DNA from 3 places in the Mesorhizobium sp. ESP-6-4 genome. Region 1 is predicted to be linked to each of the others. Evidence: predicted binding sites of a transcription regulator. Region 1 holds the regulator's gene; each other region holds the start of a gene.
The links. Region 1 encodes LexA, which represses DNA repair genes until DNA is damaged. Its sites were predicted from a motif close to TGTTCNNNNTGTGTTCNG; they were not measured.
Positions count from the first base shown of each region.

Region 2: the regulator LexA is predicted to act here: its motif matches at 1,516-1,533, upstream of dinB (DNA polymerase IV).
Region 3: the regulator LexA is predicted to act here: its motif matches at 2,429-2,446, upstream of uvrA (excinuclease ABC subunit UvrA).

Region 1 covers NZ_JAIUGS010000010.1:48,053-52,190, reverse strand. The annotation lists gene LB523_RS18905 (alpha/beta hydrolase) at 1-506, opposite strand, end outside; gene kynU (kynureninase) at 554-1,801, opposite strand; gene lexA (transcriptional repressor LexA) at 2,236-2,970, shown strand; gene LB523_RS18890 (ComEC/Rec2 family competence protein) at 3,007-4,138, opposite strand, start outside.
Region 2 covers NZ_JAIUGS010000019.1:56,484-60,621, forward strand. The annotation lists gene LB523_RS24615 (hypothetical protein) at 33-263, opposite strand; gene LB523_RS24620 (polymerase) at 336-569, opposite strand; gene LB523_RS24625 (cupin domain-containing protein) at 950-1,330, shown strand; gene dinB (DNA polymerase IV) at 1,600-2,862, shown strand; gene LB523_RS24635 (patatin-like phospholipase family protein) at 3,087-4,138, shown strand, end outside.
Region 3 covers NZ_JAIUGS010000004.1:31,680-35,817, forward strand. The annotation lists gene LB523_RS09720 (ArsR/SmtB family transcription factor) at 38-352, shown strand; gene LB523_RS09725 (SRPBCC family protein) at 349-825, shown strand; gene LB523_RS09730 (ATP-dependent Clp protease proteolytic subunit) at 853-1,455, shown strand; gene LB523_RS09735 (hypothetical protein) at 1,531-1,809, shown strand; gene uvrA (excinuclease ABC subunit UvrA) at 2,607-4,138, shown strand, end outside.

The DNA of each region.
Region 1 (4,138 bases):
CGTATGCGCCGCGCCACATCGGATGATAGCGGTGAGACCGTGGTCACCATCCGGCTGGCGAGATGCCCGCCGGCCGAGTGCCCGGTCAGCATCAGCGGACCATCGACCATGGCCGCCGCCTTCTCGATCGCTGCCGCGGCCTCGCCGACTATGCCGCTGATCCTGGTCTGCGGGCACAGCGTGTAGGAGGGCATGGCGACGGCAAAGCCGCGGCCGAGCGCGCCTCCAGCCAGATGCGACCAGGAGCTCTTGTCCGACTCCATCCAATAGCCGCCGTGGATGAACACAACGAGCCCCTTTGGCGCCGCAGACGGGAGAAACAGGTCGAAGCGATTGCGCGGCGCTTCGCCGTAGATAACATCGAGCCGCGCCCTGCCCTCTGACTGCAGCCTTTCGCGGAATGCCCGCGCCGGCCCATCCCACGCCGCCGGCCAGCGGTCGCCGCCGGCGATATTGGCGCCATTTGCATAGGCGTCATCCCAGTCGACAATACGATGTCCCAGCAACGGTATCTCCGCGATCAGATCATTTGTTCGGCATCGCCGATTCAAAGTCAGGTAACGGTTGTTTTGACGGCAAAGCGCGCGTCTTGCCAGACGCCAGTGCGCAGGATGTCCTGCAGCACCTCGACTGCATTCCAGACATCGCGGTAGCCGACATAGAGCGGCGTGAAGCCGAAACGAATGGTGGATGGCGCGCGGAAATCGCCGATCACGCCGCGCTCGATCAAGGCGCGCATCACCTGGTAGCCATTTGAATGGGCGAACGAGACCTGGCTGCCGCGCTCAGCGCCTGAGCGCGGGCTCTCCAGCTCAAGACCGAAGCCGCCGCATCTGGCCTCGACAAGCCGGATGAACAGGTCCGTCAGCGCGACGCTTTTTCTCCGCACGGCCCTCATGTCGACATCGTTCCAGAGATCCAGCGCCCCTTTCAGCGCGCGCATCGACAGCACCGGCTGCGTTCCGCACAGGAACCGCCGGATGCCCGTGCCCGCAGCGTAGCCCTGCTCGAACGCGAAAGGCCGGGCATGGCCCCACCAGCCGCTGAGCGGCTGGCGAATGTCGCGGTGATGGCGGTTCGCGGCGTAGATGAAGGCTGGCGAGCCCGGCCCGCCATTGAGATACTTGTAGGTGCAGCCGATGGCGAAATCGGCATTCGAGCCGTCGAGATCCACCGGCAGCGCACCCGCCGTGTGGCAGAGATCCCAGACGATCAGCGCACCGGCTTCATGAGCCTTGCGGGTGAGCGCCGCCATGTCGCGCAGCCGGCCGGATTTGTAGTTGACGTGGTTGACCAGGATGACCGCGACGCGATCGTCAACCAGTTCCTCAATCGTCGGGGCATCGGTGCCTTCGAGCCGCAGCACCGTGCCGGGCCGCGTCGATGCGACGCCTTCCGCCATGTAGAGGTCGGTCGGAAAGCTGTCGCCCTCGGCAACGATCACCGAACGCTCGGGCCGCATTGCAAGTGCCGCATGCAGGACCTTGTAGATGTTGATCGAAGTCGTGTCGCAAACGACCGTCTGGCCGGGTTTCGCGCCGATCAGCCGTCCTAGCTGGTCACCCAGCTCGATGGGCATATCGAACCAGCCGGCGGTGTTCCAGGCGCGGATGAGATCCCGCGCCCATTCCTGCCTCGCGGCAGTCTCGATCTCGCTGAAGGCGTCCACCGAAGCGGCGCCCAGCGAATTGCCGTCGAGGTATATGATGCCTTCCGGCAAGACGAAGCGATCGCGCATGGCGCGCAGCGGATCCGCGGCATCCATCGCCTCGACTTCGGCGAGATCAGGAATTCCCCTCATTGTGCTGCCGCCTCCATTTCGATCTGGCCAAGGGGGTTGTCTCACCACCGTCGGCGACAGGGCAAGAACCTTTGGTCCTATGTTAGCTGGTCCATAGACGGCGAAGACTGCGGACCGGAACTTCGCCAAGGTTGGCATTTTGGATTCGTTTCGTTCACGCTGCCGCGCGCTTACGGAACGAGCCGACGTGATCCCATCCGCGGCTTCGTGATCGTGTCGGCGCTCTTGTTTCAGCTTACCGAAGCTCCAAAATCGAGCGGAATCAATGCCGCTGTCTACAAGGGGCGGCCAGGGCATCACCGGATGCGACATTGTTTCGGCAGCCTTAACAAATTCACTAAACTTTAAACGGTTGCGGAACACAACTGGAACAGATAGTGTTTGTTCTGGGTTTGTTTTTCTGATTCTGGTTTCAGAACCCGTGGGGGCCGCCGATGCTGACGCGCAAACAACATGAACTCCTGATGTTCATCCATGAACGCCTGAAGGAGAGCGGGATTCCTCCATCATTCGATGAGATGAAGGAGGCGCTCGACCTTGCCTCCAAGTCCGGCATCCACCGGCTGATCACTGCGCTGGAGGAACGTGGCTTCATTCGCCGGCTGCCGAACCGGGCGCGCGCGCTGGAAGTGCTGCGCCTACCCGACTCGATCGCGCCTGGCCTGAATGCCGCGAAGAAGTTTTCGCCGAGCGTCATCCAGGGCGGCCAAGGCAATCTCAGTCGCCAGGTCAAGCCGACGACGCCATCGCGCACCCCGACGCCAAGCAATGACGACGAGGCCGCGGCGGCCGTATCCATTCCGGTGATGGGCCGCATCGCCGCCGGCGTGCCGATTGACGCTATCCAGCACCAGACGCATTCGATCTCGGTGCCGCCGGACATGATCATGGGCGGCGAGCATTACGCGTTGGAGGTCAAGGGCGACTCGATGATCGAGGCCGGCATCTTCGACGGCGACACCGTCATCATCCGCAATGCCAACACCGCAAGCCCGGGCGAGATCGTGGTGGCGCTGGTCGACGATGAGGAGGCGACGCTTAAGCGTTTCCGCCGCAAGGGTGCCTCGATCGCGCTCGAGGCCGCCAACCCGGCCTATGAGACCCGGATCTTCGGACCGGATCGGGTCAAGGTTCAGGGCAAGCTCGTCGGACTTATCCGCCGCTACTGAGCAGAACTGCCCGGCCTTCTTCGCCCGGACGACAATCTATTGGGCCGGTGCGGCGGCTGGTTTTTCCGGCTGCTTATAGGGCGCCAGTCCCCTCGCCTCGCGCGTGTATTTCCGCTGCTCGTGCCAGGGTCGGTATGGTTCTACGACCGCGTAGCGGACGGTTGGCCGCGCGGTTGCCGATTGCGGATCGAAGAAAACGGCGGCGCTGCCGTCGCGCGCCAGCTGCCGCTTGGTGACGACGAGCACACGCGGATCGCGGCACGGGTTATAGGCCGTGGCGTCGTTGATGACGATGAGGTCGGCGAAGCCGCAGGCCGGCCGGGCGGTGTCGCGGGTCTCGGCGAGCGCGACGATCGCGCCGGAAGGATGCCGACCGATGCAGAGATCGCCGCTGCAATAGAAGGGCGAGCCGGGCGGCAGGTCGACGGGATCGGCAATGTCCAGCGTATCTTTGGCGAACCTTTCTGGCGGCACGATCTCCTCGGCTTTCAGCGCCCGTTTCCAGTTGTCGGTGGTGAACTCGTTGGAGCGTTCGCGATTGACGGCAAGCTCGCCGCCGCCGATCGGCATCGCCACCAGATGCGCATCCTCCGAGATAAGCACGTCCGGTGTGCGGACGTGCGGAATGGCCAGCAGCGCAGCGAGCGCGAAAGGTACGGCGGCAAGCCTCAGCCAAGTGGTAGCCATGGTCGCGATGACCAGCGCGACCGTCGCCAGCAGCACCGACTGGATCGAGATCAGCCCAACGGCGTCGACCGGTGAGCGCTCGGAAATCCATGCCGAAATGGCGATCATCGCCGTCAGGCCTTTGCCCATGACAAAAAGGAAAGGGCCGTCGAAGCCGAAGGGCATGGCCAGCGCGCTCAGCACGGCGAACGGCATGACGACCAATGAGACGATCGGCATGACCGCCAGATTGGCCAGCAGGCTGAGCGGCGACACCCGCTGGAAGTGCCAGATGGCAAACAACAATGTCGCGCTGCCCGCGATGAGCGACGTCACGGCGGCGCCACCCGCTCCAATTGCCAGTTTTCGCGATAGAAGCCCGAGAAACGAACGCTTTGCCGGCGGCGCGGTCGTTTTGCCGGCGCGATAGTCGGCAAAGCCGGCATAGGCGCCGACCAGGGCGGCGGTGGCGGCGAAGGACATCTGGAAGCTCGGGCCGACC
Region 2 (4,138 bases), on a different contig from region 1:
CCTCCTCCGCCAGGAGGAGGACGAGATTGCGCCTAGCCGACAATATCCGCGCCCGCTCGCTCGTCGAAGAGCACGGCGCAGCCGCGCTTGAGCGCGACCTGTGTCAAGGCGTTGGCCGCGTCCTCATCCGACGAGACGAAATCGCCGGTCAGGACGCGCAACTCCTCGACGGCCCTCGACATCGGCACGATACGGCCGGCCGAACGGTCGCTCACGCAGGCGTCGATGACGCACAGAAGATCGATGAGTTCGAAATTGTCCATGGCGGCCTCCGCCAGCGCCATCCCTTCGCTCCGTCAACGGCCCGGGGCGCGGACTGGTTCCCGCGCCCGGCTTCATCCGCGCGGCCTGGCGGGCGCGAGCTTGAGATCGAAGCGGGCCGGCAGGCATGGCTCGAGGCAGGCTCGGCGCAGCGATCCGGTCGCAATCGTATCGACCGGGAGAAGGATCACCATACGGGCCTGGCGCTCGGGCCAGAGCGGCCTGCCGAAGACGAAGAAGACGCCGCCGACCAGGCCGGCCAGAAGCAGTGCGGCAAACAGATTGGCGATCATCTTACCGGGTTGCACGGCTGGCAACTCCAGGAGCGGTTTCAGGGGAAAGGCGTGCCCGCCATATCGCAGGAATAGCGGGCACGCCGTGGTCAACCGCCGATGAAGGGACTTTGTCCGGCGGCTTGCTAGCCAATGATTTTGGTGCCGTCGTTGTTTCCTGAAAATAGGCGTGTCGGGCCTCTGCGTTCGTGCGATGGGACTTCGGTCCGAAGATGGCCCGGGACCGTCGCCCGAGGGTCTGGAATATCCGCCTTCCACGACAATGCGCCAAGCGTTCGGCTGAGCTCGCGGTCACCTCAATTAATTAGCAATCGCTCATAATAAGGCTTATGAATACACTCGCGGTCGCCGACGATCGCAACGTCAGGCGCCGCTTCACACATGGGAGGGATACCATGGCCGAAGTTGCAATGAAGGTGACGAAACTCGAATCCAAATCGCACAACAATCCCGACGAGGTCCGCGCGCCCGCAAAGACGCGTGTCGAGATCGTCCGGCTCCCAGGCTATACGCTCGGGCGGATGAACATGCAGCCGGGCTGGAGATGGTCCGAATGCGTGAAGCCGGTGGTCAAGACCGACAGCTGCCAGGTCTCGCATGTTGGTTATGCCGTGTCCGGCTCGATCACCGTACGGATGACCGACGGCACGCAAAAGACCATCGAGGCCGGCACTTCCTACACCATCCCGCCCGGCCACGACGCCTGGGTGGAAGGCAACCAGCCGTTCCAATGCATCGAGGTGCTGAGCGCCGAAGAATACGCCAAGCCGGCATAGCGCAGACAGTCGCAATTTACGTTCAGAGGCGAAGGAGGGATCGCCTCGCGAGGCGATCCCTCCTCAGCCTGCGGCGGCATGTCCCGCGCAAAGGTCATGCGCACAACCGGCGTTCTATCTGTGGCTGCGCCCCAGTTGTGGAAACCTGCACGGCCAAGCGTGGTGGCTTGACAGAGAGCTTCTTTTGTTCTCTTTATGTTCCGTTAATTCCCCTTACAAAAGACGCAGCTAATGCTGCAATGCCACACAAATGGCCATGGGAGCGCGCGATGGCCGCCACGAACACCGCCGCGGCCGCCACCATCCTGCATGCCGACCTCGACGCCTTCTACGCCTCGGTCGAGCAACTGCTCGATCCGTCATTGCGTGGCAAGCCGATCGCCGTCGGCGGGGGCGTGGTGCTGGCGGCCTCCTATGAGGCGAAAATCTTTGGCGTGCGCGGCGGCATGCCGGGCCGCAAAGCGCGCGAGCTCTGCCCACAGCTCATCTTCGTCGGCGGTCATTTTTCCGAATACCAGCGCCTCGGCGACGCGGCGATCAAGGTGCTCGGCGATTTCACCCCGCTGGTCGAGCGCATCTCGATCGACGAGGCTTTTGCCGACGTCGCCGGCTGCACGCATCTGTTCGGATCGCCGAAAGAGATCGCGCGAAAAATCCGCGAGCGGGTGAAGGCCGAGCTCGGCCTGCCGATCTCGATCGGTGTGGCGCGGACCAAGCATCTGGCCAAGATCGCCTCGCAGGTGGCCAAGCCCGACGGGCTGGTAGTGGTCGAGCCCGGCACCGAGCTCGCCTTCCTGCACGACCTGCCTGTCACGCTGATGTGGGGTGTCGGCCCGGCGACCAAGGCCAGGCTGGCCGAGATCGGTGTCGAGACGATCGGGCAATTGGCGCGCACCCATAGCGGCGCGCTGGAGCGGCTGATCGGCCATGCCGCCGGCCAGAAGCTTGCCGCGCTCGCCTGGAACCGCGACCCGCGAAAACTCGAGGCACACCGCCGCGCGCATTCTGCCGGCGCGCAATCGGCGCTCGGCAGGAAGCCGGCAGTGCCGCGCGTCTTCGTGCCGACGCTCCTGCATCTGGCCGACCGCGTGGCCAGCCGGTTGCGCGCCAAGGACCGGCCCGGGCGCACAGTGACGGTGCGGGTTCGCTTCGCTGATCTGCGCGCTGTGAGCCGCTCGATCACGCTCGACCACCCGATCCAGGCGACCGCGATGCTGGCGGAGATCGCCGAGGAACTGGTGCGCGGCGTGCTTGCCGCCCATCCGGGCGAGAGGGACATCTCGCTGCTCGCCATCTCTGTCTCGCATCTGGAGGAGCGTGCCGAGCTGCAGCTCGAACTGCCGCTCGGGCTGGCGGACGAGAAGCTGAGGCCCGGCAGCTGCAAAGGCCTGGCGCGCTTCGGCGCCGACCGGGCGGTGGACAAGATCCGCCAGCGCTTCGGCAAGGAGGCGGTCGGCTACGGCACGGTAGCGCTGGAAGGTCCGCGCTCGGTGCCGGATGGGTTTAGGGAATTGGCCGAGAAGGAGCTGTGAGTGGCTGAGGCATCTCCTCTGACGCCATTGGAGATTGACGAAAGCCTACGCGCCGTCCGTGCGCTGCGTACCAACCGCTTCGGGTAATCTCCCCGTCCGTCGGCGCGGGCCGATTTCCAATCTGTGAAGGTACGCGTTCCCCCCACTTGCAAGAATGTCGGTGCTGGGCTCGATTGCGCAAAGCCAGGCTTAAGGACGCCGGACGGACAGGCAAGGGGGCCGCGATGGAGCCGATTGCGGCTGGATCACCACCGGACGCGGATGGCAGCGCGCCCGAACGCTATGATCTCGGCCTCTGCCTGTCGGGCGGCGGCTACCGCGCCATGCTGTTTCATGCCGGCGCGCTATGCCGCCTCAACGAGGCCGGGCTGCTCCAGAAACTCGACATGGTAAGCTCGGTCTCGGGCGGCTCGATAGCCGCCGGGCTGCTGGCGGTGCTTTGGCCGCGTTTCGCCTTCGTCAACGGTGTCGCCGCCAATTTCGATATCTATCTGGACAGGATACTGGAGTTCTCGCAAGTCTTCCTCGACGCGCCGTCGATCTTCAAGGGCCTGCTCAACCCGTTTTCCGGCGCGGCGCGCGAAGTCGCCGCCTGCTACGAGAGACATTTGTTCGACGGCTCAAGGCCGATGCTGAAGAGCCTGCCGGAAAAACCCTGGTTCGTGTTCTGCTCCAGCAATCTCGGCACCGGCTCGCTGTTCCGGCTGTCGCGGCGCTACATCGCCGACTATCGCATCGGCGTCGCCTACCAGGCCGACCTGCCGGTGGCTCTCGCGATTGCCGCCTCCTCGGCCTTCCCGCCTTTCCTGTCGCCGCTGCGGCTCGAGCTCACGCCCTTCGCGTGGAAGAATGACAAGCTCGACCCGAGCGTCGGCCCGCCGGTGCCGCCTTCGCGCGCCGTGCTCACCGATGGCGGCGTCTACGACAATCACGGCATCGAGCCGGCGCTGAAACGCTGCCGCTGGCTGCTGGTCAGCGACGCCGGCGCGCCCTGGCAGGCTTCGAGCGCCGGCTATCGGAACTGGTTCTCGCAGTTGAAACGCGTGCTCGACACCACCGACAACCAGGTGCGCTCGCTCAGGCGCCGGGATCTGGTGGCGCGCTTCCAGGCGGCCAAGGACGCCGACGATCGTGGCCTGGCCAATGACGCGACCCGGCCCGGCTATGCAGCGACGCGCGGCGTCTTCTGGTCGATCGCCAGCAAGCCCGACACGGCCGAGCCGGCCTTCGTGCAAACCGCCGCCACCGCACCTGCCGATATCGGCACCTCGCTGCA
Region 3 (4,138 bases), on a different contig from region 1:
CTTGCCAAATCGATAAGTATCGGCTTATGCTTCTGCCATGATCGAAGCAGAGATTTTCCGCGCTCTGGCCGACCCGACGCGACGCGCGGTTTACGAGCGGCTGGCCGCTGGCGAGATGAGCGTGAGCGAGCTACGCGCCGGCATGAGCGTGTCGCAGCCGGCGGTCTCGCAGCACCTTGCCGTGCTGCGCGGCGCCGGCCTGGTGGTCGAGCGGCGCGCCGGCCGCAACGCATATTATCGCGCCGATCCGCAAGGGCTCGACCCGCTGCTCGGCTGGATCGAACGCTACCGCGCCTTCTGGCCGGAACGCATCGAGAAGTTGAAGACGGTTCTGAAGGGAATGGACCAATGACGGCAACCGAAAACCCGATTGTCAACGAAGCGCCGCTCAGCTTCGAATGCGACCTCCCTGAGCCGCCGGAAAAGGTCTGGCGGGCGCTGACCGAGCCGGACCTGCTCGCCGCCTGGATGATGCCGAACGACATCAAGGCGGAAGCCGGCAGCCGCTTCGCCTTTGCCGGACCGGATGCGCCGATCGAATGCGAGGTGCTCGAGGCCGAGCCCGGCAGGGTGCTGCGCTATTCCTGGCATCAGCGGCCCGACGCAAACGACCGCGACCGGTTTCCGGCCTTCGACAGCATCGTCACCTTCACGCTGGCGCGCACCGCCTCAGGCGGCACGCATCTCAGCGTCGTCCATGACGGCTTCGTGCCGGTGGCGGAATCTGTCCTCGCCATTGCCGGCGCCAGCTGCGGGCTCTCGCTTCACGCGCGCAAGAACCCGATCGCCGCCAACGCGCCCTGCATGATGCTGCGCGCGGCCTGATCAAAAAGAGGACCGAGGAAACCCGTCATGAGCATTGCCAATCTGGTGCCGATGGTCATCGAGCAATCGAGCCGTGGCGAGCGTTCCTTCGACATTTTTTCGCGGCTGCTGCGCGAGCGCATCGTCTTCATCAACGGCGAGATCAACGACAACGTCTCGGCGCTGGTCTGCGCGCAGCTTCTGTCGCTGGAGTCCGACCACCCCGACAAGGAAATCTCGATCTACATCAACTCGCCGGGCGGCATGGTGACCAGCGGCTTCGCCATCTACGACACCATGCAGTACATCTCCTGCCCGGTGTCGACGGTCTGCATGGGCTTTGCCGCCTCGATGGGCTCCTTCCTGCTGATGGCCGGCGCGCCGGGGCGGCGGATCGCGCTGCCCAACACAAGGATCGTGCTGCATCAGCCGCTGGGCGGCTTTCAGGGCCAGGCCTCAGACATCCAGCGCCATGCCGAGGACATCGTGCGTACCAAGCAGCATATGACCGAGCTCTACGCCAAGCATTGCGGCCGGACCTACGAGGAGGTCGAGCGCACGCTCGATCGCGATTACTTCATGAGCGCCGCGGAAGCCAAGACCTGGGGCCTCGTCGACCACGTCTACGACACGCGCAAGAAAGCGGCCTGACGTTGCGGGCAGGCGCGCGGCAAATTGATCGCCGCGCGTCTGGCATCGCCCTAGCCGTGTCCCTATAGTCCGCGCATGATCAGGTCCGTTCAGCCCAGACATCTATGCGCCGCCCTCGCCGCGCTTGCCGGCGCGCTGGTGGCCGGCGCCGCCCTTGCCGACGACAGTTCGGCGCAGAAACTGCCTGGCGTCAGCGGCGACTACCGCATCGCCAAGCCGGCGCCGCAGCCGGAACCGGACGCGCTACCGGCCGGCAGCGACGGTTCCTTCAAGATCGGCGACACCGATGTCAGGATCGGTGGCAGCATAACGATCGATATGGCCACGGGCGGCGCTCGGATCCCGAACCATTGATCGCGAGCGGGTCAAACGCGAACACCACAAAATGTAAGCCCCGCCACTGCTTCCGCAGGTGGACGGGGCTTTCATGGATCTGATAATCCAATTTTAGCCGGGAGTGGACTGCCGGCGTTCTGTTTCGGATGCAACGCGGCGTTCAGCCGACGATCCGACTATCGTCTCTGATTGTTAAGAATCGGCAAGTCACGGTTTGTCGGGCCGGCGTTTCAAGTCTGCCCTGGCACTTATGCCCGCCGCGGCTCCATCTCAGTGTGGAGCCTCAATGGACTGTCCGGTGGCGTCATGCTCCGCTCCTGGGTCCGTTGCGACAATGTCGTTCGAAGCGCAAATCGCTATCGCCTGCGGCGTCTCGCAGACCGCCTATTGGGCGGCGAGGCCATCGAAAGACGGCCGGCTTCGTTGACGCGTTTGAGACTGCTCCCCTGGGCCCGGGACGTCAACCGTTGAATAGTCGGTTACCGAAAAATGTGATCGTCTGGAGGTTACGTGCAGGTAAGTCGAGTGCTTCGGCACACCCAACGGCGCGTAGCTCGGCCGCGATTGTTCCACAACGCTTGGACAATTGTTCTCACAACGCTTGAGCGATTGTTTCCACAACGCTTTGTCAGGAGCGTGTTCGACCTTTGTTCTTTCCGCTTGCCCGGTCGCGCGAAAGACGGTTAAACCCATGATCGGCTTGTCCCGTCGAGATTGTGGCGTCTCTCGACGTGGCGGTGAAAATACCTACATAGGGGATGGCCGGGACAATCCCGCCAATCCAGCAAATTCCAGATCTGAGGCGGCGACCGGCGATGGCCGACCATAAATACCTTTCCATTCGCGGGGCGCGCGAACACAATCTCAAGAACGTCGATCTCGACCTGCCGCGCGACAGCCTGATCGTCATGACCGGACTGTCGGGATCCGGCAAGTCGTCGCTTGCCTTCGACACCATCTATGCCGAGGGCCAGCGCCGCTACGTCGAAAGCCTGTCGGCCTATGCCCGCCAGTTCCTCGAGATGATGCAGAAGCCGGACGTCGACCAGATCGACGGCCTGTCGCCCGCCATCTCGATCGAGCAGAAGACCACCTCGCGCAACCCGCGCTCGACCGTCGGCACCGTCACCGAAATCTACGACTACATGCGCCTGCTGTTCGCGCGTGTCGGCATCCCCTATTCGCCGGCCACCGGCCTGCCGATCGAAAGCCAGACGGTTTCGCAGATGGTCGACCGCGTGCTGGCGCTGGACGAGGGCACGCGCCTGTTCCTGCTGGCGCCGATCGTGCGCGGCCGCAAGGGCGAATACCGCAAGGAACTGCTGGAACTGCAGAAGAAGGGTTTTCAGCGCGTCAAGGTCGACGGCGTCTTCTACGAGATCGCCGACGTGCCGGCGCTGGACAAGAAATACAAGCACGACATCGACGTCGTGGTCGACCGCATCGTCGTGCGCGGCGATCTGGCCACGCGTCTCGCGGACTCGATCGAGACAGCGCTGAAGCTCGCCGAAGGTCTTGCCGTGGCCGAATTCGCCGACAAGCCGCTCGACGCCAGCCAGACCGGCGAGGATTCGGTCAACAAGTCGAAGAACGAGACGCATGAGCGCATCCTGTTCTCGGAGAAATTCGCCTGCCCGGTGTCTGGCTTCACCATTCCGGAGATCGAGCCCAGGCTGTTCTCCTTCAACAACCCGTTCGGCGCCTGCCCGACCTGCGACGGCCTCGGCAGCCAGCGCGCAATCGATCCCAACCTCGTCGTGCCGGACGAGAACGTGTCGCTGCGCGACGGCGCCATCAGCCCGTGGGCGAAATCGACCTCGCCCTATTACGCGCAGACGCTGGAAGCGCTGGGCAAGGTCTACGGTTTCAAGCTCGGCGACAAGTTCAAGGATCTGAGCGCCGAGGCCAAAGAAGCCGTGTTGCGCGGCACGGGCGAGCGCGAGATCACCTTCCAGTATGATGACGGCCTGCGCTCCTACAAGACGACCAAGACCTTCGAGGGCGTCATCCCCAATCTCGACCGGCGCTGGAAGGAAACTGAATCCGCCTGGATGCGCGAGGAGATCGAGCGCTTCATGTCGGCCACCCCCTGCCCCGCCTGCAACGGCTACCGCCTGAAGCCGGAAGCGCTGGCGGTGAAGATCGGCGGCAAGCATATCGGCGAAGTCACGGAGATGTCGATCCGCAAGGCCGACCAGTGGTTCACCGACCTGCCGGCGCAGTTGAACGACAAGCAGAACGAGATCGCGGTCCGCGTGCTGAAGGAAATCCGCGAGCGGCTGCGCTTCCTCAACGATGTCGGCCTCGACTATCTGACCTTGTCGCGCAATTCCGGCACGCTGTCGGG